One region of the Micromonospora sp. CNZ303 genome, then DNA from elsewhere that is predicted to be linked to it. Evidence: riboswitches for the same ligand, from Rfam matches in the RefSeq annotation. Region 1 holds a riboswitch; each other region holds the start of a gene.
The links. Region 1 has a riboswitch for cyclic di-AMP ahead of EV374_RS04545 (VldE C-terminal domain-containing protein). Riboswitches for the same ligand answer to the same signal wherever they lie in the genome.
Positions count from the first base shown of each region.

Region 2: it holds a riboswitch for cyclic di-AMP, as region 1 does, so the genes downstream of both, EV374_RS13820 (C40 family peptidase) here and EV374_RS04545 (VldE C-terminal domain-containing protein) in region 1, are expected to answer to the same signal.
Region 3: it holds a riboswitch for cyclic di-AMP, as region 1 does, so the genes downstream of both, EV374_RS15100 (C39 family peptidase) here and EV374_RS04545 (VldE C-terminal domain-containing protein) in region 1, are expected to answer to the same signal.

Region 1 covers NZ_SLVT01000002.1:269,140-272,408, reverse strand. The annotation lists gene EV374_RS04550 (carbonic anhydrase) at 1-652, shown strand, start outside; gene EV374_RS04545 (VldE C-terminal domain-containing protein) at 749-1,765, opposite strand; cyclic di-AMP (ydaO/yuaA leader) riboswitch at 1,769-1,900, opposite strand; gene EV374_RS04540 (YibE/F family protein) at 2,067-3,269, opposite strand, start outside.
Region 2 covers NZ_SLVT01000007.1:145,077-148,345, forward strand. The annotation lists gene dcd (dCTP deaminase) at 1-383, shown strand, start outside; gene EV374_RS13820 (C40 family peptidase) at 439-1,479, opposite strand; cyclic di-AMP (ydaO/yuaA leader) riboswitch at 1,492-1,625, opposite strand; gene EV374_RS13825 (peptidoglycan recognition protein family protein) at 1,865-3,269, shown strand, end outside.
Region 3 covers NZ_SLVT01000008.1:118,067-121,335, reverse strand. The annotation lists gene EV374_RS15110 (CDP-glycerol glycerophosphotransferase family protein) at 1-89, shown strand, start outside; gene EV374_RS15105 (alpha/beta fold hydrolase) at 150-893, opposite strand; gene EV374_RS15100 (C39 family peptidase) at 999-1,844, opposite strand; cyclic di-AMP (ydaO/yuaA leader) riboswitch at 2,074-2,214, opposite strand; gene EV374_RS15095 (acyltransferase family protein) at 2,535-3,269, opposite strand, start outside.

The DNA of each region.
Region 1 (3,269 bases):
CGTCCCCGCGAGTCCCGAGCAGGCGCTCGCCGAGCTGCACGCCGGCAACCGGCGGTTCGTGACCGGCGCCCCGCGCCACCCCAACCAGGACGCCGGGCACCGCGCCGCAGTCGCCGACGGGCAGCACCCCTTCGCGGTGATCGTCGGTTGCTCCGACTCCCGGCTCGCCGCCGAGATCATCTTCGACCGCGGGCTCGGTGACCTCTTCGTGGTCCGCACCGCCGGTCACACCATCGGTCCCGAGGTGCTGGGCAGCGTGGAGTACGCCGTCACGGTCCTGGGCACGCCGCTGGTGGTGGTGCTCGGTCACGACTCCTGCGGGGCCGTCCAGGCGGCGCGTGCGGCGGACGCCACCGGCACCCCGCCGGTCGGGCACCTGTGCGCGGTGGTGGACGCCGTGGTGCCCAGCCTGCGCCGGGCCGCCGCCGAGGGCGTGCACGACATCGACGGCATCGTCGACATCCACATCGCGCACACCGTCGAGGCGATGCTGGGCCGCTCCGCCGTCCTCGCCGCGGAGGTGGCCGCCGGCCGCTGCGGGGTGGTCGGCATGTCGTACCGGCTGACCGCCGGCGAGGTGCGGACGGTGGCCGAGGTGCCCGCCCGTACGGCCGACGCGCCGGAGGCGGCGGCCAGCGCCGCGCTCGCCTGACTCCGTTCGCCCGTCACCGTCGTGGCGGGCCCGCACGACGACAGAGGGCCGCTCCCGCGTCCGGCGGGGCGGCCCTCTGTGTACGTGTGGTCCCGGCTAGAGCAGTGACACGTGGACGTGGTCGGTGTGGTTCGACGGGCCGCTGTAGGAACTCCAGCCGGTCGCCGGGAACCAGATCTGCCGATTCCAGATCACGTAGTAGATGCCGAGCCGGTCGGCGTTGCGGACCAGGAACGCGGTCAGGTTGTTGCCGTACATGTAGGTGTCGTCGTTGTGCCAGGGGGAGAAGCCGCTCCTCTGCAGCGACCAGTCGCAGGCCCGGCCCTTCGGATGCTCGTACGGCCCGCCGGGGCGGTAACAGCCGACGAACCGGTTGAAGCCGGCCCGCTTGACCTCCTTGTACATGTGTAGGGTGCGCGCGGTGATGCGGCCGGAGGTGGTGGGGTCGTCCTCGGTGGCTGACAGCGGGGTCCAGTCGCCGTCGGCCGTCCGCCCCGGCGCGATTCTCGCCACCGGCGAGGTGGCGACCACCTTGCCACTGGTCAGTCCTCTGCCGCCGACCAGCGCGAGCGCCTTCTCCGCCTCCCGCTTGCCGCGCGCCATCTCGTTCGTCAGCTTCTGCTGTTCGCGGACCTCGGTGTCGAGCGCCAGCTTGGCCTGCTCGGCGCGGTCCTTGACCGCGTTCACCTCGGCGAGCTTCTTGGAGTTGACCAGGTTGAGCTCGTCGAGGGCGGCGGCGCGCTTGACGAACGAGTCGGGGCTGGCGGTGTCCAGCAGCATGGACACCGCGCCGATCCGCCCGGTGCGGTAGGACTGGGCGGCGATCTGGCTGACCTGGGGGGCCAGCGCGTTCAGTTCGGCCTGCGCCCGGGAGACCTCCAGCGCCAGTTCGAGCTGGCGCTTCTTCGAATTGGCCAGCTTCGCCTTGGCCTGCACGTAGGACCTGTTCCGGGCCTCGATGAGGTCGTCGAGCAGCTTGGGCTCGTCGTCCCCGTGCCCGGAGGGCTTGGGCGGGGTGGGCGCGGCCGCCGCCGGGAGAGGCCCGGCGAAGACCGCCAGGGCGGCGAGTACGGCCACCACGGGCGTCAACCAGCGGCGTAGGGGTGCCGTCACAGTTTTCCCTTCCGTCGACCGCCGACCGGGTTAGCTGACGGGTTCGGGGCGGAAGTGGCCCCTACCGCTGTCGCGGATTCACCCCACGTACCTGGGTCCCCGGTTCGCCTCGCGGCGATTGGGCGGCGGCACCGCAGGCGCCGCTGCGCGCCTTCGGCGGTGACCGGCAGCGAGGTTACCCGAGAACGCTCCCGGGGATCTACGTCCCTAAGCCGACTAAATGCGTTATTTCGTAATGGCGGACGGTGACCAGTGACGCGTTTATCAGGACGAACGTCCTGTTCGGTCACGCTGAGGAGCGTCACCATGCGGTGTCCGTACTTCTGCTCCCGTCGGGCCACCCGGCGGGAGCGGCGGACGGCGTGTCCCCACGCGGCCCGCTGAGGGCCTCCAACGCCTCGGACCGGTCGGCCGCCGGCCGGGGCGTCGGCGCGGGCGCGGTGGCGGCGCGGTCGGTGGCGTCCCCGCCGCGGCGGCCGGCCGTGGTCACCAGGGCCGCCAGCGCGGTGGTCAGCGGCACGGCGGCGATCAGGCCCAGGGTGGCGACCGCGCTGCGGACGATCTCCTGGGCGAGGAACTCGCTGGTGAGGAGTTGGGTCACCGCCCGCGAGTCGGCGGTCAGCAGGAGCAGCACCGGCAGGGAGGCGCCCGCGTACGCCAGCACGATGGTGTTCACCGTCGAGGCGATGTGCGCCCGGCCGACCCGGGTCGCCGCCCGGTAGAGCTGCGTCCGGGACAGCCCGGGGTTGGCGTGCGCCAGCTCGGTGACCGTGGCGGCCTGGGTCACCGTGACGTCGTCCAGCACGCCGAGGGAGCCGATGATGATGCCGGCCAGCAGCAGCCCGTGCAGGTCGACGTCGGCCTGGTACATCGACAGGGTGGTGGCGTCCTCGGAGCCGAACCCGGTCAGGTGGGTCGCGGCGGTGGCGATCGTGCCGAGGACCCCGGTCAGCACCAGGCTGCCCAGCGTGCCGAGCACGGCGACCGAGGTCTGCGCCGTCACGCCGTGGGTCAGGTAGAGCACCACGAACATGATCAGAGCGGCGCCGACGACCGCGACCAGCAGGGGCGGGTTCCCGGCGCTGATGCCCGGCAGCACGAATGTCAGCAGGATGGCGAAGCTCGCCGCCAGGCCGCCCAGCGCGGCCAGCCCGCGCCACCGCCCGAAGGCGACGATGGCGGCCGCGAAGAGGGCCACCAGCCAGACCAGCGGCTTGCCGCGCTGGTGCTCGGAGATGTTGTAGGTGCTGGCCGTGGGATCGGCGGGGTCGGTGAGCTCGACCAGGATGATCTCGTCGTCCACGGCGACGGTCGGCGCGCCGGGGCCCGCGGGCACCGGCGTCTCCACCTGCTGGCCGGCGTCAGGGCCGTCCTGCACCCGTACGGTGACCGTGCCGCAGGGGCCCTGCGGCGCGTCGGGGCTCCCCTCCGGGGCCTCCGGGGCGGGCGGGCACGGCTCCGTCACCACCCGCGTCACCGTGCCGTGGTACCGGGGCGCGTCGGT
Region 2 (3,269 bases), on a different contig from region 1:
TGCCCGACGGCGAGCCGTACGTGCTGCATCCGGGCGAGTTCGTGCTCGCCTCGACGCTTGAGGTGATCACGCTCGGCGACCAGCTCGCCGGCCGCCTGGAGGGGAAGAGCTCACTGGGCCGACTGGGCCTGCTCACCCACTCCACGGCGGGCTTCATCGATCCGGGCTTCTCCGGTCACGTGACCCTCGAACTGTCCAACGTGGCCAACCTGCCGATCACCCTCTGGCCGGGCATGAAGATCGGCCAGCTCTGCATCTTCCGGCTCTCGTCGCCGGCGCAGCACCCGTACGGCTCGGCCGTCTACGGCTCGCGCTACCAGGGGCAGCGCGGCCCGACCCCGAGCCGCTCCTGGCAGCACTGGCGCACCTGGCCGACGCGCTGACCCGACCCCGTGGGCGCGCGGAGGGCCCCCGCCGGGCAGGGGCCCTCCGCGCGCCTCAGCCGGGGCGGCCGTAACTGTGGATCGGGCCGTCGTCGACCTTCTTCATCTTGATCGGCACCCCGGCGCGGGAGGCGTGCACCACCCAGCCCCCGCCGACGTACATGCCGACGTGGTGCAGGTCGCTGTAGTAGAAGACGAGGTCACCCGGGCGCAGCTCGCCCCGGCTGACGGACGCGGTGGCCCGGCGCTGCTGCGCGGCGTTGTGCGGCAGCGACACCCCCGCCTTCGCCCAGGCGGCGAGCATCAGGCCGGAGCAGTCGTACGAGTTCGGCCCCTCGGCGCCCCAGACGTAGGGCTTGCCAATCTGCGCGCAGGCGAACTTCACGGCGGTGCCGGCCGGGCCGCCGGGATAGCCGGCCGGACAGGGGGCGGGACGCAGCGGCCCGCCGCCGCCGTTGCCGTAGACCCGCAGCCGCAGCTTCTGCAACCGGTCGATCTCGGCGTTGATCTGCTTCTTCTTCGCCGCGAGCTGGGCCTCGGTGCGGCTGAGCTGGACGACCATCTCGTCCAGGGGCGCCTTTTTGGCGGCCAGCCGGTCGCGCAGCTCGGCGACCTGCCGCACGTCCTGCTGCTGGTGCTGGGCGAACTGGTCGAGCAGTTCGAGCTGCCCGATCATCTCGCTCGGTGAGCGGCTGCCCAGCAGGGCGTTGACGGCGGAGACGTTCTCGCCCTTGTAGGCGCGGGCCGCCAGCGCGCCCACCTTCTCCATCGCCTGGTCGACCTGCTTCTCCAGCGGCCCGATCTGCGCGGCGAGCGCGTCGGCCTGCTTCCGCCTGGCGGTCAGGTCCTGGCGGGTGGCGTTGTGCCGTTCGATGATCGGTTCGAGCTTGTTCCAGTCCTCGTCGATCTGCCGCTCGATCTCGGCGACCGTCGGTTCGGCGTGGGCCGCCGTGGCGCCGCCGGTCAGGACGACGGCGAACGCGGCGAGGGCGGCGAGGGCGGTGGTGCAGCGGTACCAGCGTGGGCGCGGCGCAGCCGTCATCGGGTCGGCGAGGGCCGACCGGGCCGACGGTGGCCGCGGGGCATGGTGTGCCACCGGGCTCAGTACTCCTTCTTCCGTACCGCCTACCGGGTTAGCTGACGGGTTCGGGCGGGAAGGGGCGCCCTACCGCAGGACTGCGGATTCACCCCGGGGAACCTGGGTCCCCGGCTCGCTCGGGAGCGACTCGGCGGTGTCGGACCGTCACCGCCCTGGTTGGACGGAGTGTCACCGGCCGACGAATGACCAGAGTAGAGACGACCGTTATCGATCCGCAACCCTACGGGCGGTGACACTCCGTACCCATCGGGAGCCGGGCGGATCCGCAACCCGGGCGACGAAGATTTTCTTCCTTTTGAAGTGTCTAACGGAAAGGTATTGACCAGAGGCGGCGGGCGGGGCGAAGGTGACCCCACCTTTGCCCGTCCGAACTGGGGGTCTGATGCACCTGTCAGCGACATCGAGGAGCAGACGCGTCCTGCTGGCCGCCGCCGTGGCCGCCGCCATGGCGACGACGCCGCTCACCGCCGCCGGGTCCGCCGCCGCGGCAGAGCCGGTGAACGACCGGCAGCAGCAGTACGCCGCCGCGGCCGCCGAGTACGGCGTACCGGAGAGCGTCCTGCTCGGGGTCTCCTACCTGCAGTCCCGCTGGGACACCAACGCCGGCACGCCGAGCACCAGCGGCGGCTACGGACCGATGCACCTCACCGACGCCGAGCACGTCACCGCCCTCGCCGGCGGCACGCACCACGACGAGGGCACCGAGGACCCGCGCGGCGACGAGTCCCGCCCGTCCCTGGCCGAGGCCCACGAGACGCCGGCCGCGTCGCCTCCCGCCGAGGCCGCGCTGCGGACCGTCGACGCCGCCGCCGAGCTGACCGGCGCCAGCGAGGAGTCGCTGCGGACGGACGTCACGGCGAACATCCGGGGTGGCGCGGCGCTGCTGGCCGCGTACCAGAAGGAGATCGGCGCCCCGGTCGGCGCCGACACCGACCCGGCGGCCTGGTACGGCGCGGTGGCCCGGTACTCCGGCGCGGACAGCGCCGACGCCGCGGCGGCCTTCGCCAACGAGGTGTACGCCACCATCGCCACGGGCGACAGCCGGGTGACCGACGACGGGCAGCGGGTCACGCTGGCCGGCCGGGCGGTGCAGCCGAACCGCTCCTGGCTGGACCGGCTGAACCTGCGCAAGCTCGCCCGGCCGGACGGGCTGGAGTGCCCGAGCGACATCTCCTGCGAGTGGATCCCGGCGCCGTACGAGAACTACGGCCCCACCCTGGGCGACTACGGCAACCACGACCTGGGCAACCGTCCCACCCAGCAGAAGATCGAGTACATCGTCATCCACGACACCGAGGGCTACTTCGGCCCCAGCGTCAACCTGGTCAAGGACCCGAAGCGGGTGGGTTGGCACTACACCCTGCGCTCGGTGGACGGGCACATCGCCCAGCACATCAAGACCAAGAACGTCGGCTGGCACGCCGGCAACTGGTACGTGAACGCCAAGTCCATCGGCCTCGAACACGAGGGCTTCGCCGGGCACGGCACCTGGTACACCGAGGCGATGTACCGCACCTCCGCCAAGCTGGTCCGCCACCTGGCGCGGGCGCACAACATCCCGCTGGACCGCAACCACATCATCGGGCACGACAACGTCCCCGGCACCGTCGCCGCGAACGTGCGCGGCATGCACTGGGACCCGGGACCGTACTGGAACTGGTCGCACTACTTCGACCTGCTCAAGGCGCCGTTCAAGTCGACCGGCACGCACCGCACGGGGCTGGTCACCATCGACCCGGACTTCGCCACCAACCAGCCGCCGTTCACCGGCTGCAACCGGCAGCCTC
Region 3 (3,269 bases), on a different contig from region 1:
AGCGCGGGAAGACGCCCGCCCCGCGCACGGGCGGCGCGACCGGCCTGCCGCTCGACCCGGACGAGGCGACCCTCTCCCCCGCCACCTGACGCCCCGGCAGCCAGGCACAGCGGTCGCGACGGCGGACCTCCGGGCCGGCCGGCGCGCCGTCAGCGGTACGGCTCGACGAGGTCCAGGACCGCCTCGGGGGCCTCGACGTGGGCGTTGTGCCCGAGGCCGGGCAGGACCGCCACCGGCACCCCCAGCTCCGTGAGCTGGGCGTCGGTGACCATGGGGTCGTGCTCGCCGCGGGCCAGCAGCACGGGCACGTCGGTCGCCGCCAGCAGGGCGGGCAGGTCCGGCGCGCCCACGCCGAACGCGGCCGCGTCCATCGCCAGCCGCCAGCGGCCGTCGACCTGCCGCAGCCCCGCCTGCACGACGGGGTGGTCCGGGGCGAAGAGCCCGGTCAGGCCGGCCACCCGCAGGTAGCGGCGGGCCGCCTCGTCCCGGCTGGCGAACCAGGTCACCGGCCGGGCCGCCAACTCACCCGCCTTGGCCAGCTCCGCCGGCGACCAGACGGCCTTGATGCCGAGCCCGACGACGGCGTCGACGGGCAGCCCGGCACCCCGGGCGGCCAGCGCCAGCCCGACCACCCCGCCGAGGGAGTGCCCCAGCACGACGAGCCGGTCCCCCGCCGCGAGCCCCGCGGCGATCCGCGCGGCCAGCCCCGGGAAGGAGTACTCCGGCAGCGGCGGCGACCAGCCGTGGCCGGCGAGGTCCGGCGCCAGCCACCGCCCCGCCCACCGGCGCTCCAGCAGCGGCGCCCAGGGCAGCCACACGTCGCCGGTCGCGCCCATGCCGTGCAGGAGCAGGAGCACCCGCCGGCCGTCCCGGTCACCCGACTCATCGACCATGGGCGCAGTGTGCCACCCGTCGGACGCCGCGGGCGAGGGCCGTGACCCGGACACGACATCGGGCGCCGACCCCCCGGGTGGGGAGCCGACGCCCGAGGACGTCGCTCAGGCGGAGTAGCCGCGGGTGGCGGCCCAGTTCGCCAGGGCGATGGTGCTGATCCAGTACGACGCGGTCGCCGGGTTCGCCGAGTCGGCGATCTTCACCAGCCGCCCCTCGTCCTGGTAGCCGACCACCGCGACGTAGTGGCCGCCGGGGAAGGAGTGCCAGCCGCCGTCGGTGTCCGTGGCGCTGCCGGCGACGTTGACCACGACGCCCCGCCCGTCGGCGATGGCCGCGACGACATCGGCCTGGAGCCGGTCCATCTGGGCCGGGGTGGCGGCGCCACCGGGGATCATCCGGGTCCGGTACGGGTCACCCTTCACCGTCGCGTTCAGCACGCGGGTGGTGTCCTGGGCCGAGTCGGTGCCCATCTGGTCGGTGCCCAGCTGGGCGCCGAGGGCGTCCTGGCTGCGCGCGATGCCGGCGGCGCTGAGGGCGTGCCGGACGGCCGCCGGACCACAGTTGTAGAAGGTGGTCTGGGCCTGGTAGTCGTAGTCCAGGCTCTTGGCGGCCGGAGGCTTCGGCGGCGCCGGCTTGCGGGTCAGATCCGGGTCCGGGGCGGCGCTGGACGCGCTGGCCGACGGGGCGGCGCTGGACGCGGCCGGGGCGGCGCTGGACGGGGCGGGCGCGACCCGGGCCTGGCTGCGCGAGGCCGCGGCGTCGTCCCGCAGTTCGGTGGCGGCCACCGGGGCCTGCGCGGCGGCGGGGGCCTCGTCGGCTCCGGCCAGCAGCGCGCCTGTGCCCGACGCCAGCACGAGCGCCGCGGCGGACGCGGCGGCCAGCTGGTACGGACGCTCGGACGTGAGGCGACGCAGCTGTCGCTTGAGGTGGTGCTTCACGGTTTCCTCCACGGGCTCAGGGGTGAGCGGCCGTCGGTCCGCGCCGAGGGCAGGGCGGACCGACCGCGCGGACGGGCGTCCGGGCGGGTGGTGGACCACTCAGGGGATGCGCCCGGGACGCCGGGCGACGGACGGTGACCGGTGGGTCAGCTCATGACCTGCGGGCGGACGAGCGCGGTCACCGTGGCGCCGTGGAGACGGCGGCACAACCGAGGGGTGTACGGGTGTGGCATGAAGATGGAACTCCTTCCGACACCGCCGACCGGGTTAGCTGACGGATTCGGGCGGGAAGAACGCCCTACCACGGGCCCACGGCCCACGGATTCACCCCAACGAGCACTGGGTCCCCGGTTCGTCGTTCACGATTAGGCGGGTCGGCGCGGCGTCGCCTCTGGCGATCGGGTACCGCACCGGACGCGCCGACATTACTGGCCGGCCCGCGCCCTGCCAACCCCGTCCCACCTGCCTAAACCTTGATCCGGAAACAATTTTTGCGGGCACTTCGCCACTGACGCGACTCAATGGGACGACCGCTTCTGCGCGCACCTTGAGGCGACAACGGGACAAGTGGCCGACATCGGCGCCGAAACCCCGGCAGGAATCGACCGGGCCGCGCCCGATGACCGGTTCGCCGACGTGGTGACCGGCGTCACCGAAACGGTCGGGATTTTCGTCGCCCGGGCTCTCCGGCCGCCGGGGCGCTCAGTGCGAGTCGGCGTACGTCGGTCGGTGGCCGTCCTGCGGGTCGGCGGCCCGGGGGCGCGGCACGGCGCTGCCCCCGTCCGCCGGCGCCGCCCCGGGGCCGCCGGGGCCCTTCCCGGCGCCGTCCCCGTCCCGCGGCGTCCGGGCCGGCCTGCGCGGGGTGAGCAGCCGCATCATCGGCGTCTCGACGAGACGGTGCAACAGCCCGGCCAGGGCCAGGTTGACCAGCAGGAAGCCGAGCACCACCGCCAACCCCCACCAGCCGGTGAAGCCGACGCCCCAGTCGCCGGTGAGCCGCAGGACGGTGATCATCACGAGGACGTGCACCAGATAGAAGGCGAAGGAGACCTCGCCCAGCCAGACCATCGGCCGGGACCGCCACGGTGAGCGCCGCCCGCGCACGTCCGCGTCCGCCGCCGCGGCGATGACCAGGATGTACGCCACCGAGAGCAGCGCCGCCCACAGTTCGGCGCGGACCCACTGCGCGGCGACCACCCAGGTCGCCACGAAGACCAGGCTGGCCAGCGGCAGGCCCGGCCCGCGCCATCGGCCACGCCGCATCAGCTCGGCGGCGGCCACGCCCATCCAGAACTCCAGCGACCGCACCGGCGGGAAGACCTGGGTGAACCACCAGCGGCTCTCCTCGGGCACCAGCGCCTGGGCCGGCCAGAGCGCCAGGATGAGCAGCGGCACCGCGACCACGACCGCCCACAGGGCCCACGGCCGGGCCCGGCG